Regions from separate parts of the Arthrobacter sp. 01T428 genome, predicted to be linked through region 2. Evidence: riboswitches for the same ligand, from Rfam matches in the RefSeq annotation. Region 2 holds a riboswitch; the other holds the start of a gene.
The links. Region 2 has a riboswitch for S-adenosylmethionine ahead of AC1DJB_RS02560 (aminotransferase class V-fold PLP-dependent enzyme). Riboswitches for the same ligand answer to the same signal wherever they lie in the genome.
Positions count from the first base shown of each region.

Region 1: it holds a riboswitch for S-adenosylmethionine, as region 2 does, so the genes downstream of both, AC1DJB_RS16840 (hypothetical protein) here and AC1DJB_RS02560 (aminotransferase class V-fold PLP-dependent enzyme) in region 2, are expected to answer to the same signal.

Region 1 is NZ_JBFTPW010000016.1:58,585-66,142, forward strand. It holds gene AC1DJB_RS16815 (APC family permease) at 1-695, shown strand, start outside; gene AC1DJB_RS16820 (P-II family nitrogen regulator) at 771-1,112, opposite strand; gene AC1DJB_RS16825 (ammonium transporter) at 1,109-2,524, opposite strand; gene AC1DJB_RS16830 (helix-turn-helix domain-containing protein) at 2,795-3,370, opposite strand; gene AC1DJB_RS16835 (sodium:solute symporter family protein) at 3,674-5,206, shown strand; SAM riboswitch class IV at 5,288-5,407, shown strand; gene AC1DJB_RS16840 (hypothetical protein) at 5,422-5,742, shown strand; gene AC1DJB_RS16845 (hypothetical protein) at 5,768-5,956, opposite strand; gene AC1DJB_RS16850 (VIT1/CCC1 transporter family protein) at 6,224-7,411, shown strand; gene AC1DJB_RS16855 (matrixin family metalloprotease) at 7,459-7,558, shown strand, end outside.
Region 2 is NZ_JBFTPW010000001.1:544,688-552,245, reverse strand. It holds gene aroA (3-phosphoshikimate 1-carboxyvinyltransferase) at 1-405, shown strand, start outside; gene rsgA (ribosome small subunit-dependent GTPase A) at 408-1,523, shown strand; gene hisN (histidinol-phosphatase) at 1,583-2,395, shown strand; SAM riboswitch class IV at 2,556-2,668, shown strand; gene AC1DJB_RS02560 (aminotransferase class V-fold PLP-dependent enzyme) at 2,704-4,116, shown strand; gene AC1DJB_RS02555 (class I SAM-dependent methyltransferase) at 4,168-4,944, shown strand; gene AC1DJB_RS02550 (metal-dependent transcriptional regulator) at 4,974-5,687, shown strand; gene AC1DJB_RS02545 (MFS transporter) at 5,714-7,165, opposite strand; gene AC1DJB_RS02540 (hypothetical protein) at 7,240-7,558, shown strand, end outside.

The DNA of each region.
Region 1 (7,558 bases), on a different contig from region 2:
CCTCGATCGCAGTCACCCTGTCCGCGCGCCGGAAGAAGCAACGGGGCAAGGCCCTCGCTTTCGGTGCTGTCGCGGTGGTCTTCGCCTACACCACGGTGGCCAATGTGGTGGAACGCCCGGACGGTATCAGGATCGCTGCCCTGTTCATCCTCGGCATTGTCCTGGTGAGCTTCGCGTCGCGGGTACGCCGGTCCTTCGAACTGCGGGCTACCCACATCAAGATGGACCAGATGGCCCTCGAGTTCACGGCATCGAACGAGGAAGGCCCCATCCGGATCATCGCCCACGAGCCCAAGCGGCTGAGCGCCGACCGGTACGAGTTGAAGCTGCAGCATGCCCAGCAAGCCAACCACTTGCCGGTGGACAGCCACGCGATCTTCATCGAGATCATCGTGGATGACAGCTCAGATTTCGAGCAGGAACTCCTCGTGGAAGGCAAGGTCCGGCACGGCTTCAAGATCCTGGAGATCCACAGCAACAACGTGCCCAACACGCTGGCCGCGGTACTCCTCCACATCCGCGACGTCACGGGACTCATGCCGCACATCTATTTCCGCTGGACCGAAGGCAATCCGATCGCCAATCTGAGCAAGTTCCTCTTCTTCGGCGAGGGCGAGATTGCACCGGTGACCCGCGAAGTGCTGCGCGAAGCCGAACCGGACATCACGCGCAGGCCATGGGTGCACGTGGGCTGAAATGGGCTGAACATGGCAGTGTTGGTGCCGCTCGCCGCAGAGCGGCACCAACAGAGCGGCACCAACACAGTCTTCCTAGCTGATCGCGGAGGCGCCACGCTCCCCGGTCCGGACCCGGACGGCTTGCGAAACGTCGACCGTCCAGATCTTCCCGTCTCCGAACTGGCCCGTACTTGCACCGGAGATGATGGCGTCCACTATTCCGTCCACGAGATCGTCCGTGGCCAGGACCTCCACCCGGATTTTGGGAAGGAGATCGGAATTGTATTCCGCGCCCCGGTACACCTCCACGAAGCCCCGTTGCTGGCCGTAACCGTTGGCTTGGCTCACGGTCATCCCGTTGACTCCAAAGTGTTCCAAAGCTTCCCGGACCTCGTCGATCCGCTCCGGCCTCACGATGGCCGTGACCAGTTTCACGTCGACGCCTTGCTGCGCATCCGATCTGTTTTCCCGTTGGAGCTGGCTTCTGGGTCACCGCTGGAACTCGACGGAGCTTTGCCGTTCTGCGGTTCTCCCGGATTGAAGGACCCGCCAATCATGGCCAGCTCGTAGGCTGTTTCCGCGTGCTCCGTGATGTCGATGCCGGCCAGCTCTTCGTGCTCCTTGACGCGCATGCCCACCGTCTTGTGGATGGCGAGCCCGATGAGCGTCGTCATGATCGCCGTCCACGCAGTGACCACCAAGGCCGTCAATATTTGGGGCCAGAATTGGCTCAGGCCGCCGCCGTAGAAAAGGCCGCCTTCAGTCTTTGCCGAGGGTACCGCGAAGAATCCGAGGGACAGGGTCCCCCACAGGCCGCCGACAAAGTGGACGGCAACAACATCCAAGGAGTCGTCAAGGCCGATCTTGAACTTCAGTCCGATGGCCAGTGCACAGACGGCACCCGCGATGACGCCGATGACGATGGCGCCAATGGGGTCCACGAATCCACAGGCCGGGGTGACCGCCACCAAGCCGGCGACCGCGCCGGATGCGGCACCAAGGGACGTCGCGTGGCCGTCGCGCAGCCTTTCGACAAGCAGCCAACCGAGGAGCGCCGCGCTTGTGGCCAAGAGGGTATTCGTCCAGGCGAGCGCGGCAATTCCATCAGCGGCCAGTTCCGAACCGGCGTTGAATCCGAACCACCCGAACCACAACAGGCCTGCCCCGAGCATCACGAAGGGGAGGTTGTGCGGCCGGATGTTGGGGTCTTTCATGAATCCGAGCCGCTTGCCGAGCACTACCGCAAGCATCAGCCCTGCCATGCCGGCGTTCATGTGGACGACGGTGCCACCGGCAAAGTCGAGGGCCGAGATCTTGCTGCCGATGATCCCTGTGGATCCGAAGAGGCCGCCGCCCCAAACCCAGTGGGCAATAGGAGCGTAGACAATGGTGACCCAGAGGCCGGCAAACAGCAGCCAGGGGCCAAACCTGACCCGTTCGGCCACCGCGCCACTGATCAGTGCCACCGTGATGATGGCGAAGGTGGCTTGGAACCCTATGAAGACCATGTCCGGCAACCCCGGGGCTTTCCCGCCGATGACGCTGGCCAGTCCGCTGAGTCCGAAGTTCGCGAAGGGATCTCCGATGAATCCGCCAAGGGTATCCGGGCCGAACGCGAGTCCGTAACCCCACAGGGCCCAGACCACCGCGACAACGCCGATGGCGCCAAAGCTCATCATCATGATGTTGAGGACGGACTTCATCCTGACCAGGCCGCCGTAGAAGAACGCCAAACCTGGCGTCATGAGAAGGACGAGGGCGGAAGCTGCAAGCATCCAGGCTGTTGCGCCTGGATCGAGGGTCTGGGGGTTCACATCCAGCCCTACGCTGAAGAATACTGGGGTCATTTCGGGAGCCTTCCTGCATATACGGCGCTCCATGGCGCCCGCACGGCGAGACCATTTTTAAAACGAACAGGTCCTGGTACCCCACGGGATACCGACCTTGACGAGTTGCCTTGACTCGAAGGTACAGTCGCCCTGTTTCAGCAGTCGGCACGGATCATTTCAGGCACGTAACACCGAAGGCCCCAGGGTTAAATCCCGGAGTCAGTCATGTTTCAGGCGTGTTACGCCGCGTGTCGGCCACATGCGGTCCCGTATCGCAAAGTGCCGGCGTCAGCGGCTGGCTGCCGGCACCAGGATCCAGAGCACCTCAACGGGCTCGTCGGTTGGATTGACCCAGGTGTGCGGCTCGCGGCCCGGGAAGGACAGCGTGTCCCCCTCTTCGAGTTCGTACTCCTCGTTGGTGAGGATCAATTTGATGCGGCCCTTGACCACGTGCAGGACGTCGACGTCGCAATCGACGGCGTAAAGCTCGGCTTCTCCCCGGCCGCGGGGCTCGATGGAAGCCTGTAGGATCTGCAGCCGTCGTTCCGACCGGGCGGTCAGGAGCCGCTCCACGATTCCCTGGCCGCCAAGCGAAATCCGCGGCCCATCGTCGCGCCGCGTCAGGTGCGTCTCAGGTGCGGCGAAAAGATCGCCGATGGAGACTGAAAGAACTTGGCAAAGCGTCACAAGGGAAGCGACCGACGGCGATGTCAGGTCACGTTCCACCCGGCTCAGGAACCCTTTGGTCAGGCCGGTGGCGTCGGCAACCTGCTCGATGGTGAGCCGCTGCGATTGGCGGGCGGCACGGATTCTGGAACCGATGGCAACGGGGACATTGCTCGGTTCAACGGGGAGAGCCTTCATTCACGAACCTTTCAGGCCGTTTCTGCGGCCCTGTCATTGCAGCAATAGTAGCCGGATCGCCCGCGCGGCAGGGCCTTTGGCAAGCTGGAGGAGCGCCGATGAGTCCGCTGGGCGAGACAGCACCTTGACTGTTACTCGCATCACTACGTATCCTCATAGGCAACAAGTGTTGTTTGTGAGGCATACATCACAGACTACTCTCCCCAATCACCAGCGCAGAGACCTTCCGCAACCCGCAACGAAACCCAGCGGACCGGCGTCGGAATCCCCAAGGGCTCTGCGCATCACTTTCAGGAGCCAACCGTGGACTCTTCGTTCATCAATATTGCGATCGTGGTGGTGTATTTGCTCGCCATGCTGGCCTTCGGCTGGTGGGGCAAGTCGCGCACCAAGAACAACAGCGACTTCCTCGTGGCAGGACGCCGCCTCGGTCCGATGCTCTACACCGGCACCATGGCCGCAGTCGTCCTCGGCGGCGCATCGACGGTTGGCGGCGTCGGCCTCGGCTACAAGTTCGGCGTCTCCGGCATGTGGCTGGTTGTCGCGATCGGTTCGGGCGTGCTCCTCCTGAGCCTGCTTTTCGCCGGCACCATCCAGCGGCTGAAGATCTACACGGTCTCCCAGATGCTGAGCCTGCGTTACGGACAGCGCGCCACACAGACTTCCGGCATCGTCATGCTCGCCTACACCCTGATGCTGTGCGCCACGTCCACGGGCGCCTACGCCACCATCTTCGTTGTACTCTTCGGCTGGGAGCGCTGGCTCGCCATCGCCGTCGGCGGCGCAATCGTCCTGGTCTACTCAACGATCGGCGGCATGTGGTCCATCACCCTCGCCGACCAGGTGCAGTTCATCATCAAGACCGTGGGCATCTTCTTCCTCATGCTCCCGTTCGTCCTGAACGCCGCAGGCGGCTTCGATGGCATCCGTGCCCGCGTTGACGCCAGCTTCTTCCAGTTGGACGGCATCGGGGCACAAACCATCATCACGTACTTCGTGGTCTACACCCTGGGCCTGCTGATCGGCCAGGACATCTGGCAGCGCGTCTTCACCGCCAAGACTCCCAAGGTGGCACGTTGGGGCGGTGCCACCGCGGGTATCTACTGCGTCCTGTACGGCGTCGCCGGCGCATTGATCGGCCTTGCCGCCCGCGTGGCACTGCCCAACATCGACGTGAAGGCCCTCGGCAAGGACGTCGTCTACGCCGAGGTTGCAACGCACATCCTGCCGATCGGCATCGGCGGCCTCGTGATGGCCGCTGCGGTCGCGGCCATGATGTCCACGGCTTCCGGAGCCCTCATCGCCGCGGCCACCGTTGCCCGCGCCGACGTGGTCCCGTTCGTGGCCAGCTGGTTCGGCAAGACCATCAACACCGACGACACCGAGAACCCCGAGCACGACGTCAAGGCCAACCGCTACTGGGTCCTCGGACTGGGCATCGTGGCCGTGTTGATATCCATGGCGGCGCAAGACGTCGTGGTCGCCCTGACCATCGCCTACGACATCCTGGTGGGCGGCCTGCTGGTTGCCATCCTGGGTGGCCTGGTCTGGAAGCGGGGCACCGGTATTGCCGCGGCCTGGTCCATGGCCGTGGGGTCCGTACTCACACTGGCCCTGCTGATCGCCTATGCCACGGGAATCATTCCCAGCGAAGACGGCGTCTACGCCAACGATCCCATCTACTGGGGCCTCGGAGCCTCGTTGCTGGTGTACGTCGTGGTCTCGCTGCTGACGCCTCCCACGGAGCCCCAGGTCCGCGAAGCATGGGACCGTCGCGTCGCCGGAGGAGTCACCGAGGAACTCCCGCTGGAGGCCCACCCGGTGGCCAGCCACTAAGTTTCACAGAGTCAAGTACGACGGCGGCGCCGCKCCTTTTTCCGGGGTGCGGCGCCGCCGTCGCATGTACAGTAGGAAGAGCTTCAAGAGATCTGGCGCCAAGCTCCGACTTGCCACACGCCAACCCCATGTTCACGGGTGGTTCGGATGAAGAAGCGGCCCGGCTCGGACCAGAGACAACCGAACGGGCAAGAGCAACTCCACAGGAGAAGGCCATGCCTTTCGAAAACGGCGCCACCGCCATAGCCGACCGCACCACCCAGCCCAGCACCCTCTTGTCGCCCCGTCCCCGCCGGGTGGACGAATTCGTCCGGGTGATTCCCGGCGTCGACCTCTCCCAAGGCTCCGTCACGTTCGTCGTGGACGGAAACCTGGAACGCTATTGGCACCATGAGCCGCGGCTCATCACCCAAGCCCTTTCAAAAGCGGTCCAGCCCGCCCGCTGGTTCCCCGCCACACGGAAACTCACCCTGACGGTGGCGGCAACCGGGCACCGGGCAGGCGTGCAGAGGCACTTCATCCTGAGCGCGTTTTAGCGCCCAGGGTTTAGCGAGCCCGGGGCTATTCGAACTCTTCGTCCTCGCGGTGTTCCTCTGCGTCGAGCGGAACCACCCGTTCGTCGTCGTCGAGGACCTCGGATTGTTCCTCCCAGTCCTCGTCCACCTCAAGGTCTTCGCTGTAGTCGTAGGCGGGATCGGCCTCGACCGTGGGACGGTCGGGGTGACGGGCGTGGGTTTCGGTGCTGTCCATGGTGCAACCTCCGTTCGACGTGCCGCTGAGCCCATCGCACAGGCACATGAGGCAGCCGGTCACCACGCTACCCCGCCAATTCGTGGACCCTGTCCATCCATCCCAGCACTGCCCCCAGCCGCGGTCAAGGCCTCCCGGGAGCCTCCCGTTTTTGAGGCGCGCCTAAAATGTCCAGTGAGGATTGCCAGCCGAAAAACCGCGGAAATTGGCGATAGAGTGGAGCCGCAATGAGGCGATGAAGCCCGCCCCAGCAACCCAGGAGTCCCGGTGCACCCGCACGCAGATCCACAGAACCCGACAGATCCAGACAACGCGCATCCCGACAATCCCTCGGACCAAAGCAGTCCATCGCAAGATGAAGCGGCCCCCAAGACTCCCCCGTCGTCGTCGGACATCAAGCGCTGGCGTCAGTACTTGGCGGACGAGCGGGCCGAGGCCGCCGTGTACCGCCAACTGGCGCAGCGCCGCGACGGCGAGGAACGCGAAATCCTGTTGGCACTCGCAGAGGCCGAGGGCCGCCACGAGGCACACTGGCTCAAGCTCCTCGGGGAACATGCCGGCATGCCGAAGGCGGCCTCGATCCGAAGCCAAATGCTCGGCTTCCTCGCCCGGAACTTTGGATCAGTGTTCGTGTTGGCCCTCGCCCAAAGGGCTGAAGGCCGCTCGCCTTACGCGAAGGATCCAGCAGCGACCCGCGCCATGGCGGCTGACGAACAGATCCACGAGGAAGTAGTCCGCGGCCTGGCGACGCGCGGCCGCAACAGGTTGTCCGGCACTTTCCGCGCGGCCGTATTCGGCGCCAACGACGGCCTTGTCAGCAACCTCTCACTCGTGATGGGCATGGCGGCCACCGGCGTCCCCGCCACTGTGGTCCTGTTCAGCGGCATCGCAGGCCTGCTGGCAGGCGCGCTGTCCATGGGTGCCGGCGAATATGTCTCTGTCCGCTCGCAGCTCGAGCTCCTCAAGGCCACCCGCCCCACCCAGGCCACGCTGACCGCAGCCCCGGCCCTGGACATCGAGCACAACGAGCTGGTTCTCGTGTATCTGGCCCGGGGCATGTCCCGCGAAGCCGCCGAACACCGGGCCGCTGAACGCATGGGCGTCTACAGCTGCGATTGCGATCCCAGCCTCTCCCTGCACCCCGAAGTGGAAGAAACCGTCAATGAGCACGAGGCCGTGGGCTCCGCTTGGGGCGCCGCGATCTCGAGCTTCTGCTTCTTCGCTTCGGGCGCCATTGTGCCCATCCTGCCGTTCATCTTCGGCATGACCGGCTTCGCGGCGCTTGCTGTGGCCGGTACGCTGGTGGGCATCGCGCTTCTGTCGACCGGCGCCGTCGTCGGCTTGTTGTCCGGAACCTCGCCGCTGACCCGCGGCCTCCGGCAGCTCGCCATCGGTCTCGGCGCGGCCGCGGCCACGTATGGGCTGGGCTTCGTCTTCGGCGCTGTCATCGGTTAGTACCGCCGGCCCGCTGGGGTGCCGGGTACGGGGATTTGGGGGAAGACTTGCATTCAAACTACGGGTACGACGGCGGCCCGCCGCCCAAGCGCCCCAGCACCGCGCTCGCGCTGTTCCGAAATTTGATGCTGGTGGCGGTGGTCGCTG
Region 2 (7,558 bases):
GCGGACTTCGACGAAACCAGCGAACTCGCTCCTACCGTAGCGGCATTATGCGCCCTGGCAACCGGTCCTTCCAGGCTCACCGGCATCGCGCATTTGCGGGGACACGAAACGGACAGGCTGGCCGCGCTGGTCGCCGAGATCAACCGGCTCGGCGGCGACGCCGAGGAAACCAGCGACGGCCTGGTGATCCGGCCCGCAGCGCTGCACGCCGGCGTCGTGCACAGCTACGCCGACCACCGCATGGCTACTGCGGGCGCCATCCTGGGGCTCGCCGTCGAGGGTGTCCAGGTTGAAGACATCGCAACGACGTCAAAGACCATGCCGGAATTCCCGCACATCTGGGCGTCGATGCTCACTGCCGGCGCAGCTGCCGCGGACACCGTTTCAATGGAGACAAGCAACTGACGATGGCTCGCGACGCACGCTCCTGGGATGAGTCCGATGTCCGGATCCGCCCCAACAAGAAGGGCACACGACCCCGTACGAAGGACCGCCCCAGCCACGACGACGCCGTGATCGGGCGTATCATCACAGTCGACCGCGGGCGCTACACCGCGATCGTGGGCGAAAGCTCGGACAACGAGCGCATCGTCATCGCGGCCCGCGCCCGGGAGCTCCGTCGCTCCCCTGTGGTTCCCGGAGACTTCGTAGCGCTCGTCGGCGATGTGTCCGGAGCACCGGACACCCTCGCCCGCCTCGTGCGCGTCGAGGAGCGAAAGACCCTCCTGCGGCGAAGTGCCGATGACACGGATCCGATCGAGCGGGCCGTCGTCGCCAACGCCGACCAGCTCGTGGTGGTGGTTGCGGCAGCCAATCCGGAACCACGCACCGGATTCATCGACCGCGCCTTGGTGGCAGCGTACGACGCCGGAATCGAGCCGCTGCTGCTCGTCACCAAGGCAGATGTCAAGGATCCGACGGAACTACTCGCCAACTATGTGAGCCTCGGTTTCCCCATCATCATCAGCCGGACGGCCGACGCAGGCGCCTCCGGAATCGACGCCCGCTCCGACGACGGCCTGTCCGCCCGCCTCGACAGTGACGCCGTCGGCCAGTTGCGGGACTACCTCGACGGCAAGGTCACCGTCCTCCTGGGCCATTCAGGCGTCGGGAAGTCCACTATGGTGAACGCCCTCACCGGGGCCGAGCGCGCCACAGGCGGGGTCAACGCCGTGACGGGGCGCGGACGCCACACCTCGTCCTCTGCCCTCGCACTGAAGCTCAGCGACGCCCCTGGCGGAAGCTGGATCATCGATACGCCCGGCATCCGTTCTTTCGGCCTCGCCCACGTGAACCCGGACCGCATCCTGCACGCCTTCCCGGACCTGGAGCCGGGGACGGAAAGGTGCGAGCGTGGTTGCAAGCACGATGCCTCCGCCGTTCGATGCGGGCTGGATTCCTGGGTCGCCGAAGGCCACGCGGGCGAGGCCGGCCCCGCCCGCCTTGCATCGCTCCGCAGGCTCCTTGGTGCGGACCCGCGCATGGAAGCCCAAGAGGCCAAGGAACTGGGTACGGTCAACTAACTCAGCGCATGCCGTCCTACCTCCCCGGCTCACCGGCGAATAGACGGTAGTTTGGAACCATGACCCAACCCGATTCGAGCTACAACGACGACCTACGGCTGGCCCATGTGCTGGCCGATTCCGTCGATTCCCTGACAATGGAGCGGTTCAGGGCGCTGGACCTCCAGGTGGAGACCAAACCCGACCTGAGCCCAGTCACCGATGCCGACAAAGCCGCCGAGGAAGCAATCCGTGGGCAGCTCTCCCGCTCCCGGCCCCGCGACGCCGTCCTCGGCGAAGAATTCGGCAGCACGGGCCACGGCTCCAGGCGTTGGATCATCGATCCCATCGATGGGACCAAGAACTTCGTGCGCGGCGTACCCGTCTGGGCTACGCTCATCGCCCTCGTGGACGAGGGCGAAGTAGTAGTGGGGCTCGTGAGCGCTCCGGCGCTCGGCAAGCGTTGGTGGGCGGCCAAGGGCTCCGGCGCCTACATGGGCCGGTCGCTGGCCGCCGCCACCCGGTTGAAAGTTTCCAACGTGTCCCGGCTCGAAGACGCCTCGCTTTCCTACTCCGAGCTTTCCGAGTGGAAGCAGCACGGGAAGCTGGACAACTTCCTGGGCCTCGAGAACGATGTCTGGCGCAGCCGTGCGTACGGCGATTTCTGGTCCTACTGTCTCGTTGCCGAGGGCGCCGTGGACATCGCCGCCGAACCGGAACTCCAGGTCTACGACATGGCCGCCTTGGTGCCGATCGTCACCGAGGCCGGCGGACGCTTCACATCCCTGGATGGCGCGGACGGCCCCTTCGGCGGAAACGCCGTCGCCACTAACTCGATCCTCCATTCCGAGGTCCTCAAGAGGCTCAACCCCGAACTCGACGACCTTCTGTAGCCCCTCCTGTTCACTGAATAAACGACGGCGGACGCCCCCTTTTAGGGGCGTCCGCTGCTTTTTCTTCGGCTGAAGGCACATTTTTCGGGCGGTGTAACAATCCGCTTAACAATCGCGGTCACATTGGAACCCGCCTCGCCGGTGTCCTACTCTCTTTACAGGTCACGAGTGCCAGCGCGAAACCCCGGTTTGCTGGCCGGCAACCCTCCATCGCGGCGGGGTGCCCCGGGTGACGACCCGGCCGGTCCGGAACGGATGCGGCAAGCGCGGACCCCCTGCACGCAGGGGTCCCTCTTGAGTGAGGTCCCATGAGCACAGCCACAATTACTTCTACGGCTCTTTCGCAGCACCACGAAACCGCACAGCAGCTGCCTCGGGCATCCCGCCCGCTGGCCGCGGTCACCGGCGCGGAGTTGCAGGCACCCCTGATCCAGGGCGGCCACATCCGCTACGCCAACCTTGACTACGGCGCATCCGCACCTGCCCTGACGGTTGTTTCCGCGTACCTCAACGAGATCCTGCCGTACTACGCGAGTGTGCACCGCGGCGCAGGCTACGCCTCCCAAATCAGCACCTCCGTCTACGAAAACGCCCGCAACATCGTCCGTGACTTTGTTGGCGGACGGCCGGACGATTCCGTCATTTTCACGCGCAACACCACCGATTCCCTCAATCTCCTGGCCGGCTGCCTGCCGGTCACAGACGGCAAGCACACCGACGAAGTCCTTTACCTGGACATCGAGCACCACGCAAACCTGCTGCCGTGGCAAGGCGTCCCCCACCGAAGCATTGTTGCCGCGGAAACCTTGTCGGAGACCGTAGCCAATGTCCGCACAGCCCTCTCCCATGGTGGCGTCAGCCTCCTGGCTGTCACCGGCGCGTCGAATGTGACCGGCGAAATCCTGCCCATCAAGGAACTAGCTGCCTTGGCCCACGAATTCGGGGCGCGGATTGTGGTGGACGCGGCGCAACTTGCCCCGCATCGCCGCATCAACATCGCCGCCGCGGATGTCGACTACTTGGTTTTCTCGGGGCACAAGCTTTATGCCCCGTTCGGCGCGGGGGTCCTGGTGGGCCGTCCCGACTGGCTCGACGCCGGCACGCCGCACCTGGCAGGAGGCGGCGCCGTCCGGGAGGCACGCCTCGATTCCGTCAGCTGGGCCACGGGACCGGCCAGGCACGAAGGCGGCTCGCCGAACGTTCTCGGTGCGGCCACCCTCGCCCGGGCCACACAAGTCATCGCCAGCCTCGACCACGACGAATGGCACGCCCACGAGGCCGCCATCCGCTCGCACCTGGTCGAAGGCCTCAAGGAAATCGACGGCGTGACCGTGCACCAGATCTTCAGCGACACCGATCCCGAGGACACCATCGGCGTCGTGAACTTCTCGCTCCAGGGCTACGACGCCGGACTTGTGGCGGCCTATCTTGCGGCCGAGCACGGCATTGGCCTGCGCGACGGGCGCTTTTGCGCCCACCCGCTGCTCAAGCGCCTCGGTCTTCCCTCCGGATCCCTCCGGGCCAGTTTCGGCGTAGGATCGCGTTTGGAAGACGCCACTCGGCTCATCGCGGGCATCCAGGCGCTCAAGAGCAATGGCCTCGGTTGGGACTACGTGGTGGACGCCGGCCGTTGGGTGCCCGCGAACGATCACCGCAGCTACCCGGAATGGGCTCCCAACACTCCCGGGACCGCGGGCGCAGCTCCGTGCAGCACCGACTGATTGCGGTAGATTCGTAGGGTATTTTTTCCTGTCCTACGAAGGAGTTTCCGCGTGGCCCCGCGACCCAAAGGCACGTCAGCCGGCCCCAAGCTCTATGAGGAACGGCGCCTTGAACTCGGTCAGAGTTTCCAGGACGGCGGAGAGCACTATGACCGTGTCCGGCCCGGATACCCCGCGGATTCAGCTGACTGGCTGCTGCCGGAAGGCGCGCGGGACGCGGCAGACATCGGCGCGGGCACCGGAAAGTTCACAGCGCTCCTCGTCGAGCGCGGGCTGGCGGTGTCCGCAGTGGACCCCTCCACGGACATGCTCACGCAACTGCGCAAAACGTATCCACAAGTGATCGCCCTGGAGGGCACGGCCGAGGCAACTGGACTCGCGGACTCAGCATTCGACGTCGTCAGCGTTGCCCAGGCATGGCACTGGTGCGATCCCCTCGCCGCCAGCACCGAGATCGCCCGGATCCTTCGGCCCCAGGGTGTGATCGGCTTGATCTGGAACCAGCTGGACACGTCGGTGCTCTGGGTCCATCGTTTGTCTCGCATCATGCATGCCGGCGATGTCCACAAACCGGACTTCCGGCCTGTGGTGGGCCGGGAGTTCACGGGCCTCGAAAGCCATGTGACGCGTTGGGAGGATCCCGTGACTCCGGCGGATATCCTCGAACTCGTGAAGTCGCGCAGTTACTACCTGAGGGCGAATGAGACCACCCGGGCCAAGGTGACGGGCAATCTCGAGTGGTACCTTTTCGAGCATCTGGGCCATGCCGAGGGCGAGGTCATCCCCTTGCCCTATCTCACGCAGAGCTGGCGGGCGCGCAAAGCCTGATGCGGCCTGTTCACGATAGGCTTGGAACCGTGAAGACCAGTGCGCCCTCCTCCTCGATCGAGGACTACGTCAAGGTCATCTACTCCTTCACGGAGTGGCAGGACAAACCCATCACGTCCTCACAGCTCGCGCAACGGCTCGGCGTCGCCAATTCCTCCGTCTCGGAGATGGTCCGCAAGCTCAAGGACCAAGGGCTGGTGGACCACCAGCCCTACAGCGCCATTTCCTTGACCCCCCAGGGAATGCAGCTTGCCCTGGGCATGGTCCGCCGCCACCGCCTGATCGAGACCTACCTCGTGAGGGAGTTGGGCTACAGCTGGGACGAAGTCCATGACGAGGCCGAGATGCTCGAACACGCCGTTTCGGACACCTTCATCGATCGCATGGCCACCAAGCTGGGCAACCCCGGACGCGATCCCCATGGGGACCCCATCCCTGCCGCGGACGGTTCGGTGAGCCTGCCGCATGCGCACCGCATGATCGAGCTCGACGACGGCCATTCCGGCAAGATCACGCGGATCAGCGACGAAAACCCGGAGTTGCTGCGGTACTTGTCCGCAGAGGAAATCGACCTCGACGCCACCATCCAGGTGATTGGCCGCAAGCCGTTCGGTGGTGCCCTGGTGGTCCGGATCGGAAAGGGTCCGGGCAGCCGCGACTATGATCTCGCGGATGAGGTCGCCTCGGCGCTCTGGGTGGCCACCGACGTCGAACACGACGGCTGCGTCCTCGCTGAACACTAACGAAGCCGTGTTGTGGAAGGCGCTGTTCAGGCGCGCTGGGCAGCCGTCCCGCCGTCGTCGGGCGCTTGACCTTCGGGAGAGTCCACTACAGCAGCGCCCAGCACCGGGTTCCGGATCCCGACGGCGGATGCCACCGCCCCGAGGAAGAACAGCACGGCCGTGACCACGACGGCGTTCATGAGGCCTTGGCGGCTGAAGACCGGGCCGATGATGAGCCCGGCAAACGCGATGCAGATCAGGCCTGCGATACGGGCAACAGCGTTGTTCACTGCGGAACCGATCCCTGCCTCTTCCGTGGGTACCGCGCCGAGGATGGCCGCGGTGAGGGGCGCCACCAAGGTGCTCAGGCCGATCCCGAAGACGATCTGCCCGGGCAGCACTTGCGTCCAGTAGTTCAAGGGCTCCTGGACGGCCAAGGTCATGAGGAAACCGATTCCGCAAATGAATGGTCCGGCCGTCATGAACCACCGCGGACCGTATTTGCCGGCCAGCCCGCCGAAGAATGAGGCCGTGAGCATCAGGAGGACCGTCGCGGGGAGCAACGCGATGCCCGCCGTGGTGGCCTTCATCCCTCCCACCTGCTGCAAGTAGATGCCCACTGCGAAGAAGCCCAATGACAGGGCGCCGTAAATGGCGAGCGTGGCAATGTTTCCCCAGCCGAAATTTCGGATGCCGAAGAGCCTCAGGGGCAGCATCGGTTCAGGGGTCCTGGCCTCGTGGACCAGGAAGAGGACCAGGCCGACGGCTCCGAGGGCGAGCGGCATCCAGACCACCATGTTGCCCCAGCCCATGCGCCCTTGTTCGATGAAGGCGTAGACAGGGCCACCGAGTCCCACCATGGCAAGGAACGCGCCGAGGTAGTCGATCTTCTTGCTCGTGTCCGTGGCGGCATCGGACTTCCGCAGCCCGGCGAGGATCGGCCAGACGGCGACGGCCGGAATCACATTGATGAAGAAGATGACGCGCCAGGACAGCAGATCGACCGATGCGCCGCCGATCAGCGGCGCGACGATGGCGGCCGCGCTGGTCCAACCGGACCATTGGCCGATTGCCTTGGACTGCGCGGGACCGGAAAAGAACGTGACGATCATGGCAAGCGAACTCGGGACAAGCAGGGCACCGGCGATCCCCTGGAGGGCGCGCGATACCACCAGCACCTCGCCGTTCCAGGCGAGGCCGCAGGTGACGGAGGTGAGGGTGAAGCCGGCGAGTCCCCATTCCAGGATGCGTGCACGGCCGAAGTGGTCGGACAGGGATCCCGCGACCAGGATCAGCGCGCCCAAGGTCAACAAGTAGGCATCCACCACCCATTGCTGGATGACAAGCCCACCACCCAGCTCGCGGCCAATCGCCGGGAGCGCGAGGTTCACCACGAAGCCATCCAAAATGGCGATGAAGGAAGCCACAATAGCCACAACAAGGACCCGCTTTTGAAGCGGGGTGCTTGGCTGCAGGGCCGCTGCGTCGGTCATGAGCACAGCCTACGCCTGCTTGTCAGCTCCCGTCCGGATTCCTGCCCGATCCTGCCGCGGCGAAAGTCCCGTATCGTTGAATGGTGATTAGCAGACGTGACGCCGCACTGGCCCTTGATATTTCGATGGAAATGGCCCAACGCCACGGCATCCCCTCCAGGCTTTCACAAGCCGAGCTGAACGAACTGCAAGACAATCCGCCCCAGTGGCTCGTCCAATCCCGCGCCAACCGCACCGGCAAGCGCCCTGTCTGGGTCCACTTGAGCTGCGTCGTGTGCGGCTACACAGAGGCCGCGCGTCCCAAGAAATGGTGGCCGGAGTTCACCTACGTCTTCTGTGGCCACCACCGGAACAGCGAGGTTCCCGGAATCCTGCCCGGCGAAGTCCGCAGCGAGTACG